DNA from 2 places in the Streptomyces sclerotialus genome. Region 2 is predicted to be linked to the other one. Evidence: riboswitches for the same ligand, from Rfam matches in the RefSeq annotation. Region 2 holds a riboswitch; the other holds the start of a gene.
What was found. Region 2 has a riboswitch for S-adenosylmethionine ahead of thrC (threonine synthase). Riboswitches for the same ligand answer to the same signal wherever they lie in the genome.
Positions count from the first base shown of each region.

Region 1: it holds a riboswitch for S-adenosylmethionine, as region 2 does, so the genes downstream of both, AAC944_RS11140 (aminotransferase class V-fold PLP-dependent enzyme) here and thrC (threonine synthase) in region 2, are expected to answer to the same signal.

Region 1 covers NZ_JBFOHP010000002.1:2,500,999-2,506,541, forward strand. The annotation lists gene AAC944_RS11130 (rhomboid family intramembrane serine protease) at 1-672, shown strand, start outside; gene AAC944_RS11135 (Lrp/AsnC family transcriptional regulator) at 669-950, shown strand; gene AAC944_RS11140 (aminotransferase class V-fold PLP-dependent enzyme) at 1,006-2,412, opposite strand; SAM riboswitch class IV at 2,630-2,746, opposite strand; gene trpD (anthranilate phosphoribosyltransferase) at 2,917-3,981, opposite strand; gene qcrB (cytochrome bc1 complex cytochrome b subunit) at 4,141-5,543, opposite strand, start outside.
Region 2 covers NZ_JBFOHP010000002.1:4,846,398-4,851,940, forward strand. The annotation lists gene otsB (trehalose-phosphatase) at 1-583, shown strand, start outside; gene AAC944_RS21590 (alpha,alpha-trehalose-phosphate synthase (UDP-forming)) at 731-2,212, opposite strand; gene AAC944_RS21595 (glucosyl-3-phosphoglycerate synthase) at 2,347-3,312, opposite strand; SAM riboswitch class I at 3,493-3,651, shown strand; gene thrC (threonine synthase) at 3,669-4,952, shown strand; gene AAC944_RS21605 (MoaD/ThiS family protein) at 5,021-5,299, shown strand.

The DNA.
Region 1 (5,543 bases), 2.3 Mb from region 2:
TTCGTCATCGGCCCGGCGTCGGGGCTGAACGGGATACACGGCACGGGCGAATCGCTCCTGCAGGCACAGAGCGCGTACTTCGCCCGCTGGGGCGTCATCCCCCGCGACCTGTGGAGCGGCGACCCGAAGGCGCTGCTCACCCCGCTCACCGCGCTCTTCGTGCACGGCAGCTGGCTGCACCTGCTGGGCAACATGCTCTTCCTCTACGTCTTCGGGGGCATGGCCGAGGCCAGGACGGGCCGGCTGCACTTCGCGGTCTTCTACGTCCTGACCGGTTACGTGGCCCTGCTGGGCTACGCGGCGGCGCACGCCGATTCGGGCCAGACCCTGGTCGGCGCGTCCGGATCGATCTCCGGCGTGCTCGGCGCCTTCCTCTATCTCTTCCCCCGGGCGCGGGTGACCAGCCTCTTCCCGTTCCTCTTCTTCCTGCCGCTGCGCTTCCCTGCCTGGGCGGTGCTGCTCTTCTGGTTCGTGCTCCAGTGGCTGGCGGCGCAGCGCGCGGCGAGCGGCCCCGGCGTCGCCTACCTGGCCCACGTCGTGGGCTTCCTGCTGGGCTTCGGGTACGCCTGGGTCCGCTACCGCGTACCGGACGCTCCACCGCAGGCCGCGCCGGGGCTCCCCGGTAGGGTGGGGCCCACAGAACGGCCGACCGAGGGAGAGAGCCAACCGTGATCACTTCGATCGTGCTCATCAAGACCAGCGTGGACCAGATCCCGGAGATCGCCGAGAAGATCGCGGCCCTCGACGGCGTCAGCGAGGTCTACTCGGTCACCGGCGCGCACGACCTGATCGCGATGGTCCGGGTGGCCGAGCACGACGAGCTGGCCGACGTCATCCCCGGCCGGATCAGCAAGGTCCCCGGCGTCGCCTCCACCGAGACCCACATCGCGTTCCGCACGTACTCTCAGCACGACCTGGAAGCGGCGTTCGCGATCGGGCTGGACGCCTGACGCGCAACGCCGCGGCGGGGCCCCGCAGGGACCCCGCCGTCCGTCGTCCGTGGTCTCAGACCGCCGCGCCGCGGTCCGGGACGCAGCGCCCCTCCTCGGTCCGGTAGGACCACCGCGCGCCCTCGGTGACGAGTTCCTTGACCGCCCGTACGAACCGCTCCACGTGCTCATCGGGCGTCCCCGCCCCGAAGCTCACCCGGATGGCGTTCAGCGACCGCTCCCCCGGCCGGGCGTCCGGCGCGCCGCACTCCCCCGGGTCCTGCGGGTCGCTGCCCAGCAGGGTCCGCACGAGCGGGTGGGCGCAGAAGAGTCCGTCCCGTACGCCGATGCCGTACTCCGCGGACAGCGCGGCAGCGAAGTGCGAGCTGTTCCAGCCCTCGACGACGAAGGACAGCACGCCCACCCGGGCGGCGTCGTCGCCGAAGAGCGAGAGCACCTTCACCTGCGCCACCTCGGCCAACCCGGCCCGCACCTTCGCGATCAGCTGCCGCTCCCGCGCGACCAGCGCGTCGAAGCCCGCCTCGGTCAGCGCCTTGCAGGCGGAGGCGATCGCGTACACGCCGATCACGTTCGGGGAACCGGCCTCATGGCGGGCGGCCGTGGTGTGCCACTCGACCGCCACTCCCCCGTCCTCCCGGCGCGCGACCGTACGGCTTGCGCCGCCGCCGGCCAGGTACGGCTCGGCCGCCTGCAGCCAGTCGGCGCGGCCGGCCAGCACGCCGGCCCCGAAGGGCGCGTAGAGCTTGTGGCCGGAGAAGGCCACCCAGTCCACGTCCAGGCCGGCGATGTCGACGGGGTGGTGCGGGGCGAGCTGGGCCGCGTCCAGGACGATCCGCGCGCCGTGCGCGTGGGCCGCGGCCGCCAGTTCACGTACCGGCCACAGCTCACCGGTCACGTTCGACGCGCCGGTCACGCACACCAGGGCCGGGCCGTAGGGCTCACGCGTGGCGAGCGCCTTCTCCAGCGTGTCGACCGCCTGCCGCGGGGAGCTCGGCGCGTCGAGATAGGTGACGGTCAGATCGTCCCGCTGCTCCCAGGGCAGCAGCGACGCGTGGTGCTCGGTCTCGAAGACGAACACCCGGGTGCCCGCGGGGAGCACGCCCGCCAGCAGGTTGAGCGAGTCGGTCGTGGACCGGGTGAAGACCACCTGGTCCGCCTCGCGGCACCCCAGGAACTCCGCGACCGTCTTCCGGCTGTTCTCGAAGAGGTCGGTGGAGAGCTGGGAGAGGTACCCGGCGCCGCGGTGCACGCTGCCGTAGTACGGCGCGTACGCGGCCACGTCGTCCCACACCCGTTGCAGGGCCGGGGCGCTGGCGGCGTAGTCCAGCGCGGCGTAGGTGACCTCGCCGCCGGTGACGAGCGGGACGCGCACGTCACGGCCGAGGACCGGCAGCGGCGCGGCGGCGGTGCAGGCGGGGTCGGCGTCGGCGGAGGGGATGGCGGTTTCAGCGCGCACGGACATGGCGGAGTCTCCCGGAGGCGTAAAACCGTACGAACGTACGGAGTAGGCGAATGACACGCACGGGGCGTGGAAGGAACCCGCGGGCGCGCACATGAACCTCGTACGACGCGTACAGAGGGGCGCCACAGGCGGGGTGTGGGAAAAAGGGGCCGACCGGCCCTATCGCATTCGCTGCATCACGGAAGAGCTCCCTCGATAACCAGGATCCCTGGCGAGGGATCCGCGCTTGCCGCGGGCCTTGCTGCCTGCGGCCTGGTCATCACCCGGGGCACCCCGCCACGGACGGAGGGTTGCCGGACAGCAAGCCGGGGCCTGATCGCTGTCACTCGTGACCTGGCGAGAATCATGCCACATGATCGCGGAGCCGCAAGGGGCGTCCGGGATGCGGACACCCCTCGGCCGCCGGGGAGGGTCGTCTCCCCGTTGCCGGGTGCGGCGCCGTTGCGGCTTGTCGCGCAGTTCCCCGCGCCCTTAGCGGGGCGCGGGGTCGCCTGCGCCTCCGGGTTACGCCTGCGAGACGGTCACCCAGCGCTCCAGGACGCGCTGGGCCGACCCGGAATCGATCGCTTCGGCGGCCCGGGCGATCCCGGCCGCGATCTGCTCCGTGAGCGGCGCGTCCGTCGGCTCCAGCGCGACCAGCGCCGCCGCCGAGTTCAGCAGTACCGCGTCCCGTACCGGGCCCGTCTCACCAGCCAGCAGACGGCGCGCGACGTCCGCGTTGTAGGAGGCGTCCGCACCGCGCAGCGCCTCTACGGGGACCAGGCCGATGCCCACGTCCCGCGGGTCGAAGGACTCCTCGCGGACCGCGCCGTCGCGCACCACCCAGACCCGGGAGGTGGTGGTCGTCGTCAGCTCGTCGAGGCCGTCGTCACCGCGGAAGACCAGGGACGAGTGCCCGCGCTCGGCGAAGACGCCGGCGACGATGGGCGCCATCCTGGCGTCGGCCACCCCGACCGCCTGGGACCGGACCCGGGCCGGGTTGGTGAGCGGACCGAGGAAGTTGAAGACGGTCCGGATCCCCAGCTGGCCGCGCGCCGCACCCACGTGCCGCAGCGCCGGGTGGAACTTCACCGCGAAGCAGAAGGTGATGCCCGCCTCCTCGGCGACCTCCACCACCCGGCGCGGCGTCAGGTCCAGGTTCACGCCCAGCTTCTCCAGGACGTCGGACGCGCCGCTGGCCGAGGACGCGGCGCGGTTGCCGTGCTTGACGACCTTCGCGCCCGTGCCGGCGACCACGACCGAGGACATCGTGGAGATGTTGACGGTCTTGGCGCCGTCGCCGCCGGTCCCGACGATGTCCACGCTGGGGCCCGGTACCTCGATGAGGTTGGCGTGCTCGTACATCGCGCGGACCAGTCCGGAGATCTCCGCGACGGTCTCGCCCTTGGCGCGCAGGGCCACCGCGAAGCCGGCGATCTGCGCGTCGCTGGCCTCGCCGCGCATGATCCGGTCCATCGCCCACTCGGTGGAGTCGGCGGAGAGGTCACGGCCTTCGAGGAGGGCGTTCAGCACGCCCGGCCAGGTGCGGGCCGCCACGCTGCCGCCGCCATCCGGGGTCACAACGTTCATGGTCCACACTCCTGGTTCGTCCCAACTGCTTCGGTCGAGCCTATCGGGCCCGGTGCAACGCCGGAGGGCCCTGTCCGGTGCTCGGACAGGGCCCTCTGGGTGGCGTTCTTTGCTACGTGCTCGGGGTCGGCCCGGTGTGCAGACCTGGCCCCGTGGAGATCAGTGGTGGCCGTGGCCGCTGGTGATCTCCTGGTACTCCTCCACCGTCGGCTTCGGAATGTAGTTGTCCTCGCCGTAGTAGCTCTTGGAGAGCTTGGCGCGCAGCTTCTGCGAGCGCTTGATCTTGCGCTTGACGCCGTTCTCGTCGACCTCGGGGCCGATCTCGAGCGGCTTGGGCTGCTCGTGCTGGGTGAGGGCGTGCAGCTGCTCCTGGCTGAGCGGCTCGTGCACCTCGATGAACTCACCGTGCGGCAGCCGCTTGATGATGCCGGACTCGCGTCCGTGCAGCACCTTGTCGCGGTCGCGCCGCTGCAGACCCATGCAGATCCGCTTGGTGACGATGAAGCCGAGCACCGGGCCGACGAAGAACGCGATCCGGACGAACCAGGTGATCGAGTTGATCGACAGGTGGAAGTGGGTGGCCCACAGGTCGTTGCCACCACCGACCAGCATCACCAGGTACGCGATCAGCCAGGCCACACCGAAGCCGGTACGGGTCGGGGCGTTGCGCGGGCGGTCCAGCAGGTGGTGCTCACGCTTGTCGCCGGTGACCCAGGACTCGATGAAGGGGTAGACCGCGATGGCCGCCAGGACCAGCGGGAAGATGATGATCGGGATCAGCACACCGAAGTTGACGGTGTAGTGACCGGCGATGGTCCACTCCCAGCCGGGCATGACACGGACGAGACCCTCGGCGAAGCCCATGTACCAGTCGGGCTGGGCGCCGGTGGACACCTGGTCCGGACGGTACGGACCGATGGCCCACACCGGGTTGATGGTGGCGATCGCGGCGATCACCGAGATCACACCGAAGACCAGGAAGAAGAAGCCTCCGGCCTTGGCCATGTAGACCGGCAGCAGCGGCATGCCGACCACGTTCTTCTCGGTCTTGCCGGCACCCGGGAACTGGGTGTGCTTGTGGTAGAAGACCAGGATCAGGTGCGCCACCAGCAGGCCGAGCATGATGCCCGGCAGCAGCAGCACGTGGATCGAGAAGAACCGCGGAATGATGTCGTGGCCGGGGAACTCCCCGCCGAAGATGAACATCTGCAGGTACGAGCCGATCAGCGGCATCGCCAGGATGACACCCTCGATGAACCGGACACCGGTACCGGACAGCAGGTCGTCCGGGAGCGAGTAGCCGGTGAAGCCGGTGAACATGCCGAGCACCAGCAGCAGGAAGCCGAACAGCCAGTTGACCTCGCGCGGCTTGCGGAAGGCGCCGGTGAAGAACACCCGCATCATGTGGACCATCATGCCGGCGACGAACACCAGCGCGGCCCAGTGGTGGATCTGCCGGATCAGCAGGCCGCCGCGGACGTCGAAGCTGATGTCCAGCGTCGACTCGAAGGCCTGCGTCATCCGGATGCCGTGCATGGGCACGTAGGAGCCGTGGTAGACGA
Region 2 (5,543 bases):
CCTCGGGCACTACGGCGCGGAGCGCTGGGAGGCGGCCACCGGCCGCGTCGAGGCGCCCGAGCCGCCGCCCGGCGTCGCCGCCGCGACCGCCGAGCTGCCCGCGCTGCTGGAGCGCTCCGGCGCCTGGCGCGGCGAGCCGGTCGAGGCCGCCATCGAGACCAAGGGCGGCCGGGCCGTCGCCGTGCACACCCGGCGCACCGCCGACCCGCAGGGCACCTTCGAAGGGCTGCGCGCGCCGCTGGCCGAGCTCGCCGAGCGGCACGGCCTGATCGTCGAGCCGGGCCGCTTCGTCCTGGAGCTGCGCCCGCCCGGCGTCGACAAGGGCGTCGCGCTCACGTCGTACCTCCGCGAGGTCGGTGCCGGCGCGGTCCTCTACGCCGGTGACGACCTCGGGGACCTGGCCGCGTACGCAGCCGTCGACGCGCTCCGCGCCGAGGGGACGGCCGGGGTGCTGGTGTGCAGCTCGGCGACGGTCGGCGAGGGCGCCGAGGAACTGGCGGACCGCGCCGACCTGGTCGTACCGGGCCCGGCGGGGGTCGTCGAACTGCTGACGAGCCTGGCAGAGGCGCTGGCGCGCGCCTGAGGCAACGCCCCGCAGGGGCGCAGCCTCAGGCGCGGGGAACCGCGCGAGCGACCGCGACGGCGGGTCAGCCGGCGAAGCACCGCCCGGGGCACCCGGAACCGGGGGCCGGCCACAGACCGTGGCGCCCGCGCGCCCGGAGAACCGGCCTCAGGCCGAGAGCGCGCGGAGCTGGTCCAGGAACCACTGCGTGGGCGGCAGCGCCGTCGCCGCCATGGCCAGCCGCTTCGAGCGGTCGGCGCGCTCGTCCTGGGGCATCGTCAGGGCTTCGTGCAGCGCCCCGGCCGTGGCCTCGACGTCGTACGGATTGATCACCAGCGCGTCGTCCGCCAGCTCCGCGCAGGCCCCGGCCTCCCGGGACAGCACCAGCGCGCAGCCCGCCTCCGACACCACCGGCACCTCCTTCGCGACCAGGTTCATGCCGTCGCGGATGGGGTTGACCAGCGCGACGTCGGCGAGCCGGTAGGCGGCCAGGGAGCGCGCGAAGTCGTCCTTCACGTGCAGCACGACCGGCAGCCAGCCGTCCGTGCCGAACTCGTCGTTGATCTCCCCGGCCAGCCGCGAGACCTCCTCGGTGTACTCCCGGTACACCGCCAGGTCCTGCCGCGACGGATAGGCGAACGCTATGTGGACCACCCGGCCGCGCCACTCCGGCCGGTCGGTCAGCAGCCGCCGGTACGCCAGCAGCCCGCGCACGATGTTCTTCGACAGCTCCGTGCGGTCCACCCGCACGATCGTCTTCCGCGGCGCATCGTCCTCGTCGGTGCCGATCTGCGCGCGCAGGTCCGCCAGCCGGTCGTCGACGTCCGGCTGCCGGGACCGGTCGCGCAGGAAGTCCGCGTCGGCACCCAGGCCGTGCACGCCGAGCCGGGTGGTCCGGCCCTCGTACGTGACGCGCAGGCCCGCGTCCCCGTCCCGCGCCACCTCGGCACCCAGCACCGCCGCGCAGCACTCGGCGAACGCCTCGGCCCAGCGGCGGGTCAGGAACGCCGCCCGGTCGCCGCCCAGGACGCCGCGCAGCACCTGCGCCGCGACGTCGTCCGGCAGCAGCCGGAAGTAGTCCGGCGGCGCCCACGGGGTGTGCGAGAAGTGGCCGATGCGCAGGTCCGGGCGGCGCTCGCGGAGCAGCCCCGGGACCAGCGTGAGGTGGTAGTCCTGCACGAGGACGGCGGCGCCCGGCGCGGCGGACTCGGCGAGCGCGTCGGCGAAGGCGGCGTTGTACGCCTCGTACGCCGCCCACTGGCCGCGGAAGTCCGCGTCGAACGCCGGCTCCAGCGGCGTCTGGTACAGCAGGTGGTGGACGAACCACAGCACGGAGTTGGCGATGCCGTTGTACGCGTCGGCGAACACCCCGGGCGGGATGTCCAGCATCCGGACGGACTGCCCGCCGGTGTCGGCGGGGTCCAGCAGCCCGTCACCGGCGGCGGCCCGCCGGGCCGCCTCCCGGTCGCCGTCGCCGAGGGCGGCACACACCCAGACGGCTCCGGCGTCGGAGCCGATCGCGGACAGGCCGGAGACCAGTCCGCCGCCGCCGCGCCGGGAGGTGAGCGTGCCGTCCTCGCCCAGGGCGTAGGAGACCGGGCCGCGGTTGGACGCGACGAGAACCTGGGCACCTGAGCTGGAGGAGACCATGCCGATGACCTAACCCGCCACAGATCCGCTCAAACGTACGGCCCGCAGCGCGTCGCGGGCGCAGCCGCACGTCGGGCGCCGCGCGCGGCCCGTGGCCAGGACCGGAGAGCCGGACCGCTCACGGGCCGCGGGCCTCAGGCCGCCCGCCGCGCCTCGTACTCCGGTACGCCGCGCATCGGCGGCCGCTCCTCGGTGTCCACGTCGGTCGTACGCGGGACGAAGCCGCCCGACTCGCCCCGGTCGAACTGGGTGAGCCGGGGCCGTACGAGGTGCCCGCGCGCCAGCCGCAGCTGGGCGGTGCGGTAGATCGCCGCGGCCATCCTGCCCAAGGCCTGCCCGTCCTGGTGCCGGTGCTTGCGCACCCCCACGTCCACCTGCGCCAGCGCGTCCAGGCCGACCGTGTGCAGCGCGTCGACCAGCAGTCCCAGCTCGACGCCGTACCCGACGGGGAAGGGCAGCCGCTCCAGCAGCGAGCGGCGCGCCGCGTACTCGCCGCCCAGCGGCTGGACGAAGCCGGCCAGCTGCGGCCAGTGCAGATTGAGCAGCGGGCGGGCCACCAGCTCGGTGACCCGGCCGCCCTGGCCCGCCCTGGGACCGCCGGCCTCGCCGCCCAGCGGCCGGTCGTACATGGCCTTCACGAACTGCACGTCCGGGTCGGTCAGCAGCGGCCCGACGATCCCGGACACGAAGTCCGCGGAGAACTCGCGCAGGTCGGCGTCGACGAAACAGACGATGTCGCCGCTGGTCACCAGCAGCGAGCGCCACAGCACCTCGCCCTTGCCGGGCACCGTCGCCAGCCGGGGCAGGATCGCGTCGCGGTGCACGACCCGGGCGCCGGCCGCGGCCGCGACCTCGGAGGTGCGGTCGGTGGAGCCGGAGTCCACCACGACCAGCTCATCGACCAGCGGCACCGCGTCGGACATCAGGTCACGGCGGATGATCTCCACGATCGTGCCGACCGTGGCTTCCTCGTCGAGCGCGGGCAGCACGACGCTGACCGTCCGCCCCGTACGGCTCTTCGCGGCCAACAGCTGGTCGAGCGGTCGGTCGGCGGCGGACCAGGAGCGTCCGGCCAGCCAGCGCTCCACCTCTTCCAGCACGTATCCGTCTCCTTTTGCTACGCGTCTGAGCCATCCGGCTACGCGATGTGAGCCATCTCGCGGTTCGGACGGCTATCTCAACCGTCCACCCCTTCGGTTACAGTCTTGAACAACGCGGATGACCACCGCATGCCGGGGTCACCGCTGAACAAATGCCTGCCTTTCGCACGCAGGCCATACCGCTCATCCAGAGGGGCAGAGGGATACGGCCCGTTGAAGCCCCGGCAACCCTCCAGCCGGTCTTGCCGCCAGGACGCTGATGTCCGCCGCGCGAGGCTCCCGGCTAGGGAAGGTGCCAAATCCGTCTCACGGCGAGATGCGTCGTGAGGAAGATGAGGAGAAAGGGCCTCGCCTCCATGGCTGTGCAAGCTGCTGAGAACACCGCTACCTCCGTCTCCCTCGGTCCCGCCGCGGCGCTGTCCTGCCGCGAGTGCGGCACCCGCTTCCCGCTCGGCCCGATCTTCGCGTGCCAGGAATGTTTCGGGCCGCTCGAAGTGGCCTACGACCTGCCGAGCGGCGACCCCGAGGGCCTCCGGAAGCAGATCGAGGCCGGTCCGGACAACATCTGGCGGTACGCGCCGCTGCTGCCCGTCCCCGCGGACGTGGCCGACAAGCCCAACCTGAACCCCGGCTTCACCAAGCTGGTCAAGGCCGACCGCCTCGCCGCCGAGCTCGGCGTCACCGGCGGCCTGTACGTGAAGGACGACTCCGGCAACCCGACGCACTCCTTCAAGGACCGCGTCGTGGCCATCGCCGTCGAGGCGGCCCGCGCCTTCGGCTTCACCACCCTCTCCTGCTCCTCCACCGGCAACCTCGCCGGCGCCGTCGGCGCCGCAGCGCGCCGGGCCGGCTTCCGCTCCTGCGTGTTCATCCCGCACGACCTGGAGGCGGGCAAGGTCGTCATGGCCGCGGTGTACGGCGGCGACCTGGTCGGCATCGAGGGCAACTACGACGACGTCAACCGCTTCTGCTCCGAGCTCATCGGCGACCCGCTGGGCGAGGGCTGGGGCTTCGTGAACGTCAACCTCCGCCCGTACTACGGCGAGGGTTCCAAGACGCTCGCGTACGAGATCTGCGAGCAGCTGGGCTGGGAGCTGCCGGACCAGCTCGTCATCCCGATCGCTTCGGGCTCGCAGCTCACCAAGATCGACAAGGGGCTCAAGGAGCTGATCAAGCTCGGCCTGGTCGAGGACAAGCCGTACAAGATCTTCGGCGCCCAGGCCGAGGGCTGCTCGCCGGTGTCCACCGCCTTCAAGGCCGGCCACGACGTGGTCCGCCCGCAGAAGCCGAACACCATCGCCAAGTCGCTGGCCATCGGCAACCCGGCGGACGGCCCGTACGTGCTCGACATCGCCCGCCGCACCGGCGGCGCGGTCGAGGACGTCGACGACGAGCAGGTCGTGGACGCGATCAAGCTGCTGGCCCGCACCGAGGGCATCTTCGCGGAGACCGCGGGCGGCGTGACCGTCGGCGTCACCAAGAAGCTGATCGAGAACGGGCAGATCGACCCGGCGAAGTCGCTGGTCGTCCTGAACACCGGCGACGGCCTGAAGACGCTGGACGCAGTGGCGCCGACGACCGGCCCGACCGCGACCATCCGCCCGAGCCTGGACTCCTTCCGCGAGGCCGGCCTCGGCTGAGCCCCGGCCCCCGGCCGGAACGCTGCCCCGCACTCGTTGCCACTGAACCCGGAAGGCAGAGAAACACCATGAGCGTGAACGTCCGCATCCCCACCATCCTGCGCACCTACACCGGCGGCCGGGCCGAGGTGCCCGCCGAGGGCGCGAAGCTCTCCGAGGTCATCGCCGACCTGGAGAAGAACCACACCGGCATCGCGGCCCGCGTCCTGGACGACCAGGGCAAGCTGCGCCGCTTCGTGAACGTCTACGTCAACGACGACGACGTGCGTTTCGAGGGCGGTCTGGAGGCGGCGACGCCCGACGGCGCCAGCGTCTCGATCATCCCCGCGGTGGCGGGCGGCTGCTGAAAAGCTTCCGTACGCCCCTTTGCGCGCCCTGTGTGCGCCCCTTGTGCACCGTCCGGTGAATGACGGCACGCACTCCCCGGAATCGCCCCGTCCGCAGCAGAAGCGGACGGGGCGATTCCATGTCGTTAAAGGCGATACAGTTGAGGTGAATCCTCTTCGCGCGCGTGCCTGACGCATATGAGAACGCGACAAGATGTGCCCAAAGTGTGTGCGCAATTTGTCGCGTTGATGAGCTATGCCCGGC